Regions from separate parts of the Pseudomonas sp. GW821-FHT04D07 genome, predicted to be linked through region 1. Evidence: predicted binding sites of a transcription regulator. Region 1 holds the regulator's gene; each other region holds the start of a gene.
The links. Region 1 encodes FliA, which starts transcription of late flagellar genes. Its sites were predicted from a motif close to CTAAAGTTTNNNNNNNNNNNGCCGNTAA; they were not measured.

Region 1 (5,654 bases):
GATCGACGCCGCCCAGCGCCAGGAAATGCAAGGGCAGCCGGTGATCCTGCTGGTAGCTGGACCGGTTCGCGCGATGCTTTCGCGGTTTGGACGACTGGCGGTGCCAAGTTTGCATGTCTTGGCCTACCAGGAAATTCCGGACAACAAGCAAGTGACCATCGTTGCGACAGTAGGGCCCAACGGCTGAGGTAGTGGGTTATGCAAGTTAAGCGTTTTTTCGCCGCCGATATGCGTCAGGCCATGAAGCTCGTGCGTGATGAGCTGGGCTCGGACGCGGCCATTATCGGCAACCGCCGGATTGCGGGCGGTGTCGAGCTGACGGCTGCCCTGGACTACAAGCTCTCGGCGCTGTCGCCGCGGGTGCCGAACATGGAGCTCGAAGACGAGCTGCGCAAGACCCAGTCGCGTATCGTCACCGCCCAGGCCGAACTGAGCTTGCGCAGTGACGGCGATACCGACAACGCAACCAATCGCCAACTGTTCGCCGGCCTGCCGCTGACCGCCGCCGAGCCGCTGATCGAACCGACTTTCGACGAGCCGCGGCGCCCGGCGCCAGCGCCTGTGGTGCACGCCCCGGCGGTGGACCAGCGGGTGTTCGACTCGATGCGTTCGGAACTCAACGGCCTGCGTGAGCTGCTGGAAGTCCAGCTGGGCTCCCTGGCCTGGAACCAGTTGCAAGGCCGTCAGCCGCAGCAGGCCAACCTCTGGCGCCGTCTGCAGCGCATCGGCCTGTCCGGGCCGCTGTCGCGCGACCTGCTGGAACTGGTTACCGGGATCGACGAGCCACGCCAGGCCTGGCGCATGCTGCTGGCGCACCTGGCGCGGATGATTGTCACACCCGAGATCGAGCCACTGGAAGAGGGCGGTGTGATTGCCATGGTCGGTCCTGCCGGCATGGGCAAGACCACCACGCTGGCCAAGCTGGCGGCGCGCTACGTGCTCAAGTACGGCGCGCAGAACATCGCGCTGGTGAGCATGGACAGCTTCCGCATCGGCGCCCAGGAGCAGCTCAAGACCCTGGGGCGGATCCTCAATGTCTCGGTGACCCATGTCGACCCGGGCCAGTCCCTGGCCCAGGCCCTCGATCCGCTGCTGCGCAAACGCGTGGTGCTGATCGATACCGCCGGCCTGCAGGCCAGCGACCCGGCGTTGCGCATGCAACTGGAAAGCCTGGCCGGACGCGGGATCAAGGCGAAGAATTATCTGGTCCTGGCTACCACCAGCCAGAAACAGGTGCTGACGGCCGCCTACCACAGCTATAAACGCTGCGGGCTGGCCGGTTGCATCCTGACTAAACTGGATGAAACGGCGAGCCTCGGCGAAGTGCTGAGCCTGGCTATCAGTCACGAACTGCCCGTGGCCTATCTGACCGACGGGCCGCGTATTCCGGATGATCTGCACCTGCCACGCCGGCATCAACTGGTGTCCAGGGCGGTCAGTGTGCAAATGCAGGAAGAACCCAGCGAGGAAGCCATGGCCGATATGTTCGCTGATATCTACCACAGCCCGTCGAAGCGGGTGGGCTGAGATGAGTATTCAGACGTTGCAAATTACCTACATCGATGGTCTGCCACGCATTGTTCCGACAAGTGAACGCGCAGCCACTTATGTGGCCTTCCGTCTAAGCAAGACAAGGTAAGAAGAGAACATGGGCAGCATGCATCCCGTACAGGTGATCGCGGTGACCGGCGGCAAAGGTGGCGTCGGGAAGACCAACGTGTCAGTGAATTTGTCCCTGGCGCTGGCTGAGCTTGGCCGGCGCGTCATGCTGCTGGATGCGGATCTGGGGCTGGCGAATGTCGACGTCCTGCTCGGCCTGACCCCCAAACGCACCCTGGCCGACGTGGTCGAGGGCCGCTGCGAACTGCGCGACGTACTGTTGCAAGGTCCGGGCGGGATTCGCATCGTGCCGGCGGCCTCGGGGACCCAGAGCATGGTGCACCTGAGCCCGGCGCAGCATGCCGGCCTGATCCAGGCATTCAGCGATATCGGCGACAACCTCGATGTGCTGGTGATCGACACGGCCGCGGGTATTGGCGAGTCGGTGGTCAGCTTCGTCCGCGCGGCCCAGGAAGTGTTGCTGGTGGTCTGCGACGAGCCGACCTCGATCACCGACGCCTACGCCTTGATCAAACTGCTCAACCGCGACTACGGCATGAACCGCTTCCGCGTACTGGCCAACATGGCCCAGAGCCCGCAGGAAGGCCGCAACCTGTTCGCCAAGTTGACCAAGGTCACGGATCGTTTCCTGGATGTGGCCCTACAATACGTCGGCGCCGTTCCTTATGACGAGTGTGTCCGCAAGGCCGTGCAAAAGCAGCGCGCGGTCTATGAGGCATTTCCCCGTTCGAAATGCGCCTTGGCGTTCAAGGCAATCGCGCAGAAGGTCGACACCTGGCCGCTCCCTGCCAATCCTCGGGGGCACCTGGAGTTTTTCGTCGAGCGTCTGGTGCATCAAACGAGTGCGGGACCGGTTCTATGACTGCCAGTGGCTATCGCATGTATTCCAAGTCGTCACGTGACAGCCAGTATGAACTGATCGAGCGTTACGCACCTTTGGTCAAACGTATTGCCTATCACCTGCTGGCGCGACTGCCGGCCAGCGTTCAGGTCGAGGATCTGATCCAGGCCGGGATGATCGGTCTGCTGGAGGTCTCGACCAAGTACGACGCGAGCAAAGGTGCCAGTTTCGAGACCTATGCCGGCATCCGTATCCGCGGCGCGATGCTTGATGAAGTGCGCAAGGGTGACTGGGCACCGCGTTCGGTGCACCGCAATACACGCATGGTCAGTGACGCAATTCGTGCAATTGAAGCAAAAACCGGCCGTGACGCTAAAGATCACGAGGTTGCAGCCGAACTCCAATTGAGTCTCGACGATTATTACGGGATTTTGAACGATACCTTGGGCAGTCGCCTGTTCAGTTTCGACGACCTGTTGCAGGACGGCGAACATGAAGGGCTGCACGAGGACGGCGCGAGTGCTCATCTCGAACCGTCGCGCGATCTGGAAGATGAACGCTTCCAGGCGGCGCTGGCGGATGCGATTGCCAATTTGCCGGAGCGTGAGCGACTGGTGTTGGCGCTGTACTACGACGAAGAGCTGAACCTCAAGGAAATTGGTGAGGTGCTGGGGGTCAGCGAATCGCGAGTCAGCCAGTTACACAGCCAGTGCGCGGCCCGCTTGCGGGGGCGTTTGGGGGAGTGGCGAGCGCGTTGAAGGCAGTGCGGGAACACTGCGAACGAGACCGACATGGCGTTTGACGCCCTGTGGGAGACTCGGCCGGATGAGGTTTCCATGCAGTCGTTGAGTGCTGTGCCGAATTGATTGAACAGCGCGTCCAGGTGCTGAACGCGTTTAAGACTGCTTGGAGGTCGAATTGGACAAGAACATGAAAATCCTCATCGTTGACGATTTTTCAACGATGCGGCGGATCATCAAGAACCTGTTGCGTGACCTCGGGTTCACCAACACGGTTGAGGCGGACGACGGTACTACCGCGATTCCCGTCCTCAACAGCGGTAGCATCGACTTTCTGGTCACTGACTGGAACATGCCCGGCATGACCGGCATCGATCTGCTGCGCCACGTGCGTGCCGATGAAAAGCTCAAGCACCTGCCGGTGTTGATGGTCACGGCCGAAGCCAAGCGCGAGCAGATCATCGAAGCTGCCCAGGCCGGTGTAAACGGCTATGTGGTCAAACCATTCACGGCCCAGGCGTTGAAAGAGAAGATCGAGAAAATCTTCGAACGCATCGGCTGATGAAGTCCACCACGGGGGCGCTATGGAGCACAACGAATCTTCACTGGGTGATTTTGAACTAACCCTGAAAAAACATGCCCGCGAACTGGTCGACAGCCTTGAAAAAGGTCGATTTGGCGACGCGGTGCAAATGATCCATGAGCTGAATCAGACCCGTGACCGTGGCCTGTACCTGGAAGTCGGCAAGCTCACCCGCGAATTGCACAGCGCTATTGTCAACTTCCAGATCGACCCGCATATGCCGCAGGCCGAGGAAGTCTCGCAGATCACCGACGCCACCGAGCGCCTGTCCTATGTGGTCAGGCTGACGGAAGCCGCGGCCAACCGCACCATGGACCTGGTGGAGAGTGCGACCCCGAGGGTCACTGGCCTGAACGTGGAGGCCAAGGCCTTGGGCGCTGACTGGAGCCGTTTCATGCGGCGCGAAGTCGGTGCCCAGGAGTTTCGCGAGTTGGCGCGGCGGGTCGAGACGTTCCTGTCCCGCAGCGAGCAGGAAACCCGCGCGGTGTCGAGCGAGCTGAACGATATTCTGCTGGCCCAGGATTACCAGGACCTTACCGGTCAGGTGATCAAGCGCGTGACCCAAATGGTCACCGAAGTGGAAAGCAACCTGCTCAAACTGGTGCTGATGGCCAGCCAGGTCGACCGTTTTGCCGGTATCGAGCATGATCACGATGCCATCCTTGCCGAAAAAGATCCGCAAAATGAGTTGGCCAAGGGTGTAGGTCCGCAGATTCATGCCGATAAACGTGAAGACGTTATGTCCGGTCAGGACGATGTCGACGATTTGCTTTCCAGTCTTGGATTCTAGGAGCACCCAAACACATGAGCTTCGGCGCCGATGAAGAGATCCTTCAGGATTTTCTGGTTGAGGCCGGCGAGATTCTGGAGCAACTGTCCGAACAACTGGTCGAGCTGGAAAGCCGGCCTGATGATGCGGACCTGCTCAATGCAATCTTTCGCGGTTTTCACACTGTAAAAGGGGGCGCCGGCTTCCTCCAGCTCAACGAGCTGGTGGAGTGCTGTCACATCGCCGAGAACGTGTTCGACATCCTGCGCAAGGGTGAGCGACGTGTCGACTCGGAGCTGATGGACGTGGTCCTGGAAGCGCTGGATGCGGTGAACGGCATGTTCAGCGAAGTGCGCGAACGTGGCCCGATCACTGCGGCAACCCCGGAACTGCTGGCGGCCTTGGCGCGTCTGGCGGAACCGGCGGCTGCCGAAGTCGTGGCCGCGCCGGTGGCCGAGGCCGTGGTGCCTGAAGCGGTCGCTGAAAGCGAGTCTGGTGACATCACCGACAATGAATTCGAATTGCTGCTCGACTCCCTGAACAGCGTCAAGGCCGCAGCCGAGGCACCAAAAGCCATGGCCGTGGGTGCGGCGCCGGGCGAGGCTGGCGGCGATGAAATCACTGATGCCGAGTTCGAATCGCTGCTCGACCAGTTGCACGGCAAGGGCCAGTTCGCCCCGGATGCGGTCGCGGCACCGACTTCGCCGGCAGCCCCAGCTGCCGCCAGCGGTGCGCCGGAAAGTACCGATATTACCGACGACGAATTCGAAGCTTTGCTGGACCAGTTGCATGGCAAGGGGTCGTTCAAGGTCGAAGCGCTCGATACCACCGCGGCTTCGGCCCAGGCGGCTGAAAGTACAGGCGCCGCCAGCGGTGACCTGATCACCGACCAGGAATTCGAATCGCTGCTCGACGAGTTGCATGGCAAGGGCAAATTCACCGAAGTGGCCGCGACCACGGCGGTGGCTACGCCGGTGGCGGCCAAACCGGCCGCTGCTGCCGCGCCTGCCGCCAAGGCACCTGCTCCGGCAGCGGCGACGCCAGCCCCGGCCAAGGCCGCGCCGGCACCGGCACCGGCTCCGGCCCGCGCGCCGGCACCTG
Region 2 (5,654 bases), on a different contig from region 1:
TTGCCGGCGACGGTGACGCGGTCGATCCAGGCCTTGAGCTGGGTCGGAATGCTGAAGTTGTACATCGGCGCGGCGATCACGATGGCATCGGCGGCGAGGAACTCCTCGATGGTCGAGGCACTGAGCTCGGCTTCGTGGCGCTGGGCCGCGTCACGCAGTTCCGCCGCGGTACCGCCAGCGACCAGGGTCAGGCTGGAAAAATGGCTGATGGCGTCGCTGGCCAGGTCGCGGTAGGTCACCACGGCGGAAGGCTCGGCAAGCTTCCAGGCGTCGACAACCTGGCGGCTCAGCTGACGGGAGGCGGAGTTGTCGCCGAGGATGCTGGAATCAATGTGCAAGAGTTTCATACCGGATCTCCAAGTGAGGATCGCCACTGGGCGATCAAGTTGAGATAATCCTACAGGCGAAACCAATGGCCGATTAGACGGCTTGAATGTGATAGTTTGTCCCAACCATAGAACAATCGAGTCACGGCCATGCAAGACCTCAACGATCTCTACTACTTCGCCAAGGTGGTCGAAGCCGGCGGCTTCGCGGCGGCCGGGCGTCTGCTGGGGATTCCCAAGTCGCGTCTGTCGCGGCGGATCGCCGAGTTGGAGGAACGCCTCGGCGCGCGCTTGCTGCAACGCACCACCCGCCAGTTGAAACTGACCGCCGTCGGCGAGCGCTACCTGCGCCATTGCCAGGCGATGTTACTGGAAGCCGAGATGGCCGACGAGGCCGTGGCCAGCATGTCCAGCGAGCCCCGTGGACGCTTGCGCGTGTCCTCTCCGGTGGGGCTGGCCCAGGAGTTCATGCCCTGGGTGATCTCCAGCTTCCTGACCGCGCACCCGTTGGTCCAGCTGGAGGTGCTGATGGTCAATCGGCGAGTCGACCTGGTGACGGAAGGCATCGATGTCGCCCTGCGGGTTCGTGAACAGGGCGACGAAGATCCGTTGCTGGTGACCCGGCGCCTACGCCAGGCGCAGACCTTTATCCTGGCAACGCCGGCCTTTCTCGAGCAGTACCCTATCAGCCGCCTGGACGACCTCAGGAATGCACCTATATTGGGCGCGCTGGAGGCCGATCGCCTGGTGCACCTGAGCCTGCTCAACGCCGAGGGTGAAAAGCGCGAGCTGACTCTCGAAGCCCGACTCGGGGTCGACGACTTTGTCGTGCGCAAGGCCTGCGCCCTCGCCGGCCTGGGCTTCACCGTCCTGCCGATGCTGTATTGTGAGGAAGAGCTGGCCAACGGCACCTTCGTGCGGATACTCCCCGAATGGTCCTTGCCCGGCGGCTGGCTACAGGCCGTCTACCCTCATCGGCGCGGCGTACTGCCGGCGGTGCGGGCCTGGATCGATCACCTGGCAGAAGTTTTCAAAGGTTGCGGAGATAGAGCACTGTGAAAGGATCAAGCATGAACAGGGAAGACGTCGCGAGTTTCTGCCTGACACTACCCGGCGCGCGGGAAGACTACAAATGGGGCGGCGTGCGGGTGTTTTCCATTGCCGGGAACAAGATGTTCGCCGTGCAGGGGCTGCGCGGCGACTCGCTGGCCTTCAAGGTCGACAAGGAGCTGTTCCTCGGTCACGTCGACCGTCCGGGGATCGGCCCGGCGCCGTATCTGGCCAGGGCTCACTGGATCATCATGGACACGCCCTATCCGCTGGGCCGTGACGAGCTGCAAGCGCTGATCCAGCGCTCGCACCAACTGGTGGCGGCGAAACTGCCCAAGCGTGTCCAGGTCGGCCTGCTGCTATAAGAAGGACAGGTGCACCAGGCTGGCACCGAGGAACAGATGGTCGATCCAGAACACCTGGTGCATCAGCACAATCAACCAGAACACCAGTTGAAACGAGACTTTGCGGGTCTTGTGCCGAAACACCTGCTGGGCGATCAGCGCCCCTGGCCAGCCGCCCAGCAGTTCGATCGCGTGCAGGACCTTCTCCGGTGTACGCCAGGTCTCGTCGCGGGCCTTGCGCTTGTCGCTCCAGTAGAGGAAAAACGCCAGCAGGCTGGCAATTCCGTACGCCCACAGCGGCAGCACGCTGCCACCGCCAAGCCCCATCCGCAACGCGCCGAATCCGGGCAATGCGCAGAGCAGCAAGAGTACCGCCAGCTTGAGCTTGAGGTGCCGAACCGGAGCAGTGGCCTGGCGACTGCGCTCCGGGCTACGTGACGCCCTCATTCGTGGCTCGACCAGTCGACCCAGCCGAACTGCCAGGTGGCCAGGATCACCAGGCCGAAGACGATTCGGTACCAGGCGAATGCCACATAGGTATGGCTGGCAATGAATTTCAGCAAACCGCGCACGGCGATCATCGCGAAGACAAAGGAGGTCACGAAGCCCAGGGCGATCACCGGCAGGTCGGCCATCTGGAACTGATGGCGAAAACCATAGCCGGAGTACACCGCGGCGGCGACCATGGTCGGCATCGCCAGGAAGAATGAAAATTCGGTGGCGGTCTGGCGCGACAGCCCGAACAACAAACCGCCGATAATCGTTGCACCGGAACGCGAAGTGCCGGGGATCATTGCCAGGCATTGGGCGAAGCCGACCTTCAGGGCGTCTTTCCAGGTGATTTCATCCACCGTCTCGGCATGCACCACGTGCTGGCGGCGCTCGGCCCAGAGAATGATCAGACCACCCACCACCAGCGCGGCGGCGACGGTGATCGGGTTGAACAGGTAGGTGGCGATGATCTCCTTGAACAACACCCCCAGCACCACCGCCGGCAGGAACGCCACCAGCAGGTTGAGGGTGAAGCGCTGCGCATTGCGTTGCGTCGGCAGGTCCCGGACCACCGAGAACACCTTGTGGCGAAACTCCCAGACCACCGCCAGGATCGCCCCGAGCTGGATGATGATATTGAAGGCGATTGCCCGTTCCCCTGCGAAGTCCAGCAAGTCCGCAACGATAATCTGGTGCCCGGTGCTGGAGATCGGCAAGAACTCCGTCAGCCCCTCGACGATACCCAGAATCACTGCCTGTGCGGCGGTCCAAAGATCCATTATTCCCCCATGCTGCCACGCACCCCGCGTGACACTTGAAAAACTCGACGTTCAATCATCTGCCCGTGGGCAACCGGCGCCCAGCGTGCCGTACCGTCTGTCGTCAAAGCGTAAAAAATGCCTGAAAAATCAAACATCAACTCAGGTTTGCCGGTTTCGGGCCGAGATCCTATCAGACACGCCTGTTTGTGGCTGCCTGGAAAGTAGCCGTAAGCTGACTGGGCAAGAGCGACAAAACCTGTTTGGATGCAGATCGGCGATGATCAAAACAAGAAGAAACCAGGAGCGGTGTCCTCATGAATAGTTTGCGAAATGTGTCGATCAGTCGGCGGTTGTGGCTCATCCTCATCGTCGCCATGGCGATGCTGCTGACCCTGGGCCTGTTGATGCTCCAGCAGATCCACGACGACCTTTACCAGGGCAAGGCGCAGAAGACCCAGCACGTGGTCCAGGTCGCCAGTGGCGTCCTCAACTACTACCATGACCTGGAAACCGCCGGCACCCTCAGCCGCGAAGCCGCGCAGAAGCAGGCCCTGAGCGTGATCCGCGGCCTGCGCTACAACCAGACCGACTATTTCTGGATCAACGACCAGCGCCCGGTGATGATCATGCACCCGGCCAACCCCAAGCTTGAAGGCCAGGACCTCTCGGGGATCAAGGACCCTGACGGCTACGCCCTGTTCAACGAGATGGTTACCCTGACCAAGGCCAAGGGCGCGGGCATGATCAACTACCGCTGGCCGAAACCGGGCGCCAGCGCCCCGGTGCAGAAAACCTCCTATGTACAGCTCTTCGAGCCCTGGGGCTGGATCGTCGGCTCGGGCGTGTACGTCGACGACCTGCAGGACGAGTTCTACGGCCAGGTATGGCGCGCGTCGCTGATCGGCCTGGGGATTGCCGTGATCATGGCGCTGCTGGTGACGATGATTGCCCGCAGCATCGTGCGCCCCCTGCAGGAAAGCGTGAACGCCATGGCCAATATCGCCAGCGGTGAAAGCGACCTGACCCGCAGCCTCGACACCCACGGGCAGGACGAAGTGACGCAACTGGCCCACCATTTCAACGGTTTTACCAGCAAGCTGCGCAGCGTGGTCGGCCAGCTCCAGGCCTCGGCGACGGCGCTCGGCCAATCCTCCACCGACCTGGGCAGCAACGCCACCCAGGCCCAGGCCCGCAGCCAGCAGCAATCGCAACAGATGGAAATGGTCGCGACGGCAATCAACGAAGTGACCTACGGCGTGCAGGATGTGGCCAAGAACGCCGAGCAGGCCGCCAGCGAAATGCGTGACGCCGAAGCCCAGGCCCGGCAGGGCCAGTTGAACATCGACAACAGCCTGCAACAGATCGATTCGCTCTGCGCCACCATCGACCAGGCCGTGGAAGTGATCCGCACCCTGGCGGCCGAAAGCACGCAGATCGGCAGCGTTCTTGAAGTGATTCGGTCGATTGCCGAACAGACCAACCTGCTGGCCCTGAACGCCGCCATCGAGGCCGCCCGGGCCGGCGAACAAGGTCGCGGCTTTGCCGTGGTGGCTGATGAAGTGCGCCTGCTGGCCCAGCGCACGCAGAAGTCCACGGCGGAGATCCAGTCGATGATCGAACGCCTGCAAGGCCATTCCGAGGCTGCGGTGAAAGTGATCGGCGACAGCAGCCGTGCCTCGCAATTGACCATTGAGCAGGCGGGTCTCGCTGGCGAGAGCCTGAATGCCATCGGCCAGGCTCTGCGCAACCTCAACGGGCTCAATGCCTCGATTGCCAGCGCCACCCTCGAACAGTCCCATGTGGTGGAGGAAATCAACCAGAACGTCACCGACGCGGCAGGACTGTCCCACAGCACGGCCCTGGCGGCCGAACAGTCGAGTGTCGACAGTGAAAAACTCAAGACCCTGAGCCAGCAGCTCAATACCTTGCTCAAGCAGTTCAAGGTGTGACAGCGGGAGGGTACAATCGCCCTCCTTTTTTCCAGCCCAAGGAATCCGCATGTCCGCGCCCATGAAGGTCGTCGTCCTGGCGGGACCTGAGTCCAGTGGTAAAAGCGGGCTGTCCGCCGAGCTGCAAGCACACTTCGGCGGCCTGGTGGTCGGCGAGTACGTGCGTTACTTCATCGAATGCAACCCGCGCGACACCTGCCTGGCGGACATCCCTGCCATCGCCCGCGGACAGCTGGAGTGGGAGGACGCGGCCCGCGCGCAGGCACCGGCGCTGCTGATTCTCGACACCCACCTGCTGAGCAACCTGCTCTGGAGCCAAACCCTGTTCGGCGAATGCCCGGCCTGGATCGAACAGGCCCTCCAGGCGCGCCACTATGACCTGCACCTGTTACTGCGCCCCGAAGGCGTGGGCTGGACCGACGACGGCCAGCGCTGCCAACCCGGACTGGGCGAACGCCAGGCATTTTTCGCTGCCAGCCTCGACTGGCTGACTCGGCATGGACAAGCGGTCACTGTGATTGACGGCGATTGGCAGGCGCGTCGCGAGCAGGCCCTCGCGGCTGTCGCCCAACTGCTGGAAGGTAAAACACGCGCCTGAAAACATCGCGCACCTTGTAGGAGCCGGCTTGCCGGCGATCGCGGCCGGACGGACACCGCAAGTTTCAAGGACCTCATCGCTGGCAAGCCAACGCCTACAGGAGCCATCGTGTTTTCAAGGTCAGGCCCGGCCAT
Region 3 (5,654 bases), on a different contig from region 1:
CCCGAGGTGGACACCCGTGTCGGCCCGCTCTCCGAACTGTCCGGCCAGGGCACCCACACCACCACCACCGCGCGGCTGTTCCACTTCCCCGGCGGCGGTGAACTGATCGACTCCCCGGGGATTCGCGAGTTCGGCCTGGGCCATGTCAGCCGTGCCGATGTCGAAGCTGGCTTTATCGAGTTCAACGATCTGATCGGCACCTGCCGCTTCCGCGATTGCAAGCATGACCGCGAGCCCGGCTGCGCCCTGCTCAAGGCCCTGGAAGACGGCCGCGTGCAGCAGCAGCGGATGAACAGCTACCGTTCGATCATCGCCAGCCTGCCGCAAGACAGCTACTGAGGCTGGCTGATTGTAGGAGCGAGCTTGCTCGCGATGGACGCCAACGATAACGCGGGAAACCTGATACCCCGCAGTGCCTGGACTACCATCGCGAGCAAGCTCGCTCCTACTATGAACCGGTCTTGGGCTTGCCCGGTTCGTCCATCTTCAGCACCCCATCCTCGAAGATGTTCAGGCGTTGCCGCAGCTCATGGGCCGGCAGCGGCTGCTTGTCGGCCGGCAGCGCGTTCGGGTCCTTCGGCACCTCGCCCGGAGCACCTTGCCCTTCGGTCGGTGCCGGCTTGGCCCCATCCTCGCCCTGCTCGCCTTCAATGGCCTTCTGTGCCTTCTTGGTCAACACCACGATATCGATGCGCCGGTTGACCGGATTGAACGGGTCGGCCTTGTCGAACAGCGACGAGGAGGCGTAACCCACCACCCGCGCCACTTGCGTGTCCGGATAACTGCCGGCCACCAGCGCACGCCGGGCCGCGTTGGCGCGATTGGCCGACAACTCCCAGTTGCTGAAGCCGCCGGTGCCGGCGTACTGCTTGGCATCGGTGTGACCGCTGATGCTGATCTTGTTCGGCACCGCCTTGATGGTGTCGGCCATGGCCAGCAGGATGTCTTCGAAATAAGGCTTCAGACGCGCGCTGCCGGAGTCGAACATCGGCCGGTTTTCCGCGTCCATGATCTGGATGCGCAGGCCATCGGGGGTGATCTCGAACTTGATCTGGTCCTTGAACTTCTGCAGTTCCGGGCTCTCGTCGACCTTTTTATGCAGCTCCTGCATCAGCAATTCCAGGCGCTCTTTCTCCACCTGCTCGGCCATGCTCTCGACCTGATCGCTGTCGATCTTGACCTTGTCCGGCTGTGGCTCGGATTTGACTTCCGGATTGAGGGTCTTGTCCGGCGCCAGCACCGGCGAACCGCCCAGGTCGATGATGTAGGGCGTACCGCTCTCGGAGAAGCCGATCGGGTCCTTGAAATAGCCGGCGATGGCGATTTTCTGTTCCGGGGTCGCGGTGGACAGCAGCCACAGCACCAAGAAGAACGCCATCATCGCCGTCGCGAAGTCGGCAAAAGCGATTTTCCAGGCGCCGCCGTGATGCCCGCCGGCAAAGCGCTTGACGCGCTTGATTATGATCGGCTGATTGTTTTCCATGACTCAGCGACCGCGAACCGCTTGTTCCAGCTCGGCGAAGCTGGGACGGTGCTTCGGATACAGGACCTTGCGCCCGAACTCCACCGCCAGCGAAGGCGGCATGCCGGAAGCCGAGGCCACCAGGCAAGCCTTGATCGCTTCGTAGATGTTCAGCTCTTCCTTGGCATCGTGGGTCAGGGACGTCGCCAAGGGGCCGAAGAAACCGTAGGCGGCGAGAATACCGAAGAAGGTCCCCACCAACGCCGCACCTACGTGCAGGCCGATGGATTTCTGGTCGCCCTCACCGAGGGAGGCCATGGTCACCACGATCCCCAGTACCGCCGCGACGATACCGAAACCGGGCATGGCGTCGGCGACGCCGGTCACGGCATGGGCCGGATGTTCCAGCTCTTCCTTCATGGAGAACAGCTCCATGTCGAACAAGCCTTCCAGCTCATGGGGCGCCATGTTGCCGGAGGACATGATGCGCAGGTAGTCGCAGATGTACGCGGTCATGCGCTCATCCTTGAGCACGGCCGGGTACTTGGCGAAGATCGGGCTGGCGGCGGCGTCTTCGATATCGCCCTCGATCGCCATCATGCCTTCGCGGCGGCTCTTGTTGAGGATCTCGTAGATCAGCCCGAGGACCTCAAGATAAAAGGTGTGGGTAAACCGCGAACTGAACATGCTCAAGGACTTCTTGACCACGTGCATCGTCATGTAGCCCGGGTTGGCCTGCAGAAACGCACCGAAGGCCGCACCGCCGATGATCATCACCTCGAAGGGCTGAATCAGCGCGGCGATCTTACCGTGGGAAAGCACGTACCCGCCGAGCACGCTCGCGAATACGACAATGATGCCGATAATTTTAGCCATAGGTAGAGAGCACTTACTGAGTCGGGTTCAAGGTCATATTCGGAAGTTAATAAATCTCTTCTTCTACTTATCGGCAAAACTGCGCCAGACTATAGCCAGTTCAGGCGAAAAGCCAGAAAACCGGCCATGTGCCAGCTTGCACGGTCGATTGCGCAGCGCCTGCCCAGCCCTCTACGGGCCTGTTAACAGTGATGATGACCGCGCTCGAATATGGCTAACGAAACGACTGTCTCCACGCAAAAACCCAACACGCTGCAGGGCTGGATCAAGCTGCTGCAAGCCGTGCGTTTGCCCGTCCCCCAGGACAGTCACGACCGGGTCTGCCGCGCCATCCGCGACAGCCGCAGCTCACTGCGCGATATCGCCGAACTCATGCAGGGTAGCCCGGCCCTGGCGCTGAGTGTGATCTGCGAAGCCAACCAGCACACCCACGGCAGCATGACCGAGCCGGCGGAAAACCTTGAAGTGGCGATCAATCGCCTGGGTTTGAAACGCACCGAGGAACTGCTCGCACGTCTGCCAGCCAAGGCACCGGAAGAGATTCCAATCGCCTTGCGCCAGCTCCAGCTGATCAGCCAACACGCCAGCCAGCAGGCCAACGGTTTGTTCGCCGCGCGCCTGGCGCGCCTCTGGCAGGATATCCACTGGGGCAGCCTACTGTTTCTCTCGCCGCTCTGGCCGCTGGCGCTGACACACCCGAACCTGCTCGAAGACTGGGAGCTGCGGGTGATTCACAAGAATGAGTCGGCCGCGGCCGTCGAGCAGGAGCTGTTCGGCGTGCGTCTGCTCGACCTGTGCCAGGCACTCGCTGATATCTGGCGCCTGCCGAACTGGGTCACCCAGGGTTATCAGTTGCTGAAAACCGAATTGCGCACCCTGGCCAGGGCGCTGCACATCGCCCGTGACAGCGAGCACCGCTTGCACCAGCAACAGCGGCTCGACGCCGATCCGGAGCTGCGCCGCTGGCTGAACCAGCCCTCCAACACCGTGCTGCTGGCCAACGGCCTGGCCCTCTCGGCGCAACAGGCCTGGGACAGTCCGCACCACCTGCGTTGGCAATACCTGACCAGCCTGTACCTGCAACAACCCATGGACGAGTTGCAGCAGCAACTGCACCAGCAGGCGGCGCAGAGCGCCAACCAGCACAGCATGCCGGACCTCTGGCACCCGGCCGAGGCCCTGATCTGGCGCGGCAGCATGCGGCGTGTGCACAGCGGCCTGCTACCTGCGGCGGATCCTTCGCCCGAGGCCCTGGCGCTCTGGCGCAAACACTGCGCCGAACTGCTCGCCACCCCCAGCCGGTTCACCAACGCCATGCACCTGACCGGGGTCGCCCGCGATGCCCTGAGCACCTGCGGCCTGCGCCGGGTGATGATCCTGATGGCCGACCGAACCCAGAGCAGCTTGCGGGTGCACCAGATCACCGGGCTGGCGAAGGAGTCGGCCGGCCTGGTCCTGCAGGTCAGCGCGAGTCCGATCCTGCAACGGCTACTGAGCCAGCCGGCGCAGATCCGCCTGACCCCGGCCAACAACGCCCAGTTCTCGGCCCTGCTGCCCGGCAACCTGCGGGCGCAGTTCCCCGGCGAACACCTGCTGCTGCGCTCCTTGAGCAACAATGGCCGAGTGGTCATGCTGGTGCTGGCCGACCAGGGCGGCGGACCCTTTTCGGAAATGACCGTGCAGGCCTTCGGTAAAACCGCACAGTGCATCGAGAAGGCATTACATGCCTTTACCCACCGCGGCACCTGACGCTGCGTTACAATCCTCCCTTTTTTGCGCCCTGGAGACCTCACATGCCTGACTTCTCTGGCTTGCCGCTGGTGATCGAGCCCGGCGACCTGCTGCCCCGCCTCGATACACCCGAACTGATCCTGGTGGACCTGACCAGCAGCGCCCGCTACGCCAGTGGGCATATTCCCGGCGCACGTTTCGTCGATCCCAAGCGCACCCAACTGGGCCAGCCACCGGCTCCCGGCCTGCTGCCGCCGAAGGAACTGCTCGAAGCGCTGTTCGGCGAACTCGGTCACAACCCGGACGCGGTCTACGTGGTCTATGACGACGAAGGCGGCGGCTGGGCCGGACGCTTCATCTGGTTGCTGGACGTTATCGGCCACGCGCGTTACCACTATCTGGATGGTGGCCTGCACGCCTGGCTGGGCGAAGGCCGGCCCGTCGACAGTGACACCCCCGCGGCCGTCGGTGGTCCCGTGGCCCTGACCCTGCACGACGAGCCCACCGCGACCCGCGACTATCTGCAAAGCCGCCTCGGCGCCGCCGACCTGGCCATCTGGGACGCCCGCGGCCCGTTGGAATACAGCGGCGAGAAAGCCCTTGCCGCCAAGGCTGGACACATCCCCGGCGCGGTGAACTTCGAATGGACCGCCGGCATGGACAAGGAGCGCGAGTTGCGCATCCGCCGCGACATGCCGCAGATCCTCACCGAACTGGGCATCACCCCGGACAAGGAAGTGATCACCCACTGCCAGACCCATCATCGCTCTGGCTTTACCTATCTGGTCGCCAAGTCGCTCGGTTACCCGCGCGTCAAAGGTTATGCCGGCTCCTGGGGCGAATGGGGCAACCACCCCGACACCCCCGTAGAGATTTGAGATTTCCAAGGATCCTTGATGAAAAAGCGTTTGTTCATCCTCAGCCAGTACCTGCTGCCCCATCACCTGCTGTCGCGCCTGGCCGGCTGCATCGCCGAATGCCGCGTGCGCTGGTTCAAGAACGCCTTTACCGCCTGGTTCGCCCAGCGCTACCAGGTGGACATGTCCCAGGCACTGGTCGAGGACCTGACCGCCTACGAGCACTTCAATGCCTTCTTCACCCGCGCCTTGAAAGACGGCGCCCGCCCGCTGGATGAAACCCCGGGGGCGATTCTCTGCCCGGCGGACGGCGCGGTCAGCCAGCTCGGGCCGATCGAACACGGTCGGGTGTTCCAGGCCAAGGGCCACAGCTATAGCGTGCTGGAACTGCTCGGCGGTGATGCGACCGCCGCCGCACCGTTCATGGGCGGCGACTTCGCTACCATCTACCTGTCGCCCAAAGACTACCATCGGGTCCATATGCCCCTGGCCGGAACCCTGCGGGAAATGGTCTACGTGCCTGGGCGGATCTTCTCGGTCAACCAGACCACCGCGGAAAACGTCCCGGAGCTGTTCGCCCGCAACGAGCGGGTGGTCTGCCTGTTCGATACCGAACGCGGACCGATGGCCGTGGTCCTGGTCGGCGCGATGATCGTCGCCTCGATCGAAACGGTCTGGGCCGGTCTGGTCACCCCGCCCAAGCGCGAACTGAAAACCGTGCGCTACGA

Region 2: AC07T0_RS16315 (methyl-accepting chemotaxis protein) is a predicted target of FliA. The motif match lies at 3,132-3,159, and genes of this name have one in related genera.
Region 3: motA (flagellar motor stator protein MotA) is a predicted target of FliA. The motif match lies at 2,406-2,433, and genes of this name have one in related genera.

What each region holds. Positions count from the first base shown of each region.
Region 1 covers NZ_JBWKTH010000001.1:646,310-651,963, forward strand. Annotated here, with positions in the region: gene flhA (flagellar biosynthesis protein FlhA) at 1-187, shown strand, start outside; gene flhF (flagellar biosynthesis GTPase FlhF) at 199-1,527, shown strand; gene fleN (flagellar synthesis regulator FleN) at 1,649-2,482, shown strand; gene fliA (RNA polymerase sigma factor FliA) at 2,479-3,219, shown strand; gene AC07T0_RS03070 (chemotaxis response regulator CheY) at 3,392-3,763, shown strand; gene AC07T0_RS03075 (protein phosphatase CheZ) at 3,786-4,574, shown strand; gene AC07T0_RS03080 (chemotaxis protein CheA) at 4,589-5,654, shown strand, end outside.
Region 2 covers NZ_JBWKTH010000012.1:78,713-84,366, reverse strand. Annotated here, with positions in the region: gene AC07T0_RS16340 (FMN-dependent NADH-azoreductase) at 1-347, opposite strand, end outside; gene AC07T0_RS16335 (LysR substrate-binding domain-containing protein) at 477-1,385, shown strand; gene AC07T0_RS16330 (MmcQ/YjbR family DNA-binding protein) at 1,397-1,741, shown strand; gene AC07T0_RS16325 (DUF1294 domain-containing protein) at 1,736-2,167, opposite strand; gene AC07T0_RS16320 (undecaprenyl-diphosphate phosphatase) at 2,164-2,991, opposite strand; gene AC07T0_RS16315 (methyl-accepting chemotaxis protein) at 3,288-4,922, shown strand; gene AC07T0_RS16310 (AAA family ATPase) at 4,984-5,520, shown strand.
Region 3 covers NZ_JBWKTH010000007.1:52,627-58,280, reverse strand. Annotated here, with positions in the region: gene rsgA (small ribosomal subunit biogenesis GTPase RsgA) at 1-339, shown strand, start outside; gene motB (flagellar motor protein MotB) at 449-1,483, opposite strand; gene motA (flagellar motor stator protein MotA) at 1,487-2,338, opposite strand; gene AC07T0_RS11415 (HDOD domain-containing protein) at 2,549-4,087, shown strand; gene AC07T0_RS11410 (rhodanese-like domain-containing protein) at 4,132-4,947, shown strand; gene asd (archaetidylserine decarboxylase) at 4,966-5,654, shown strand, end outside.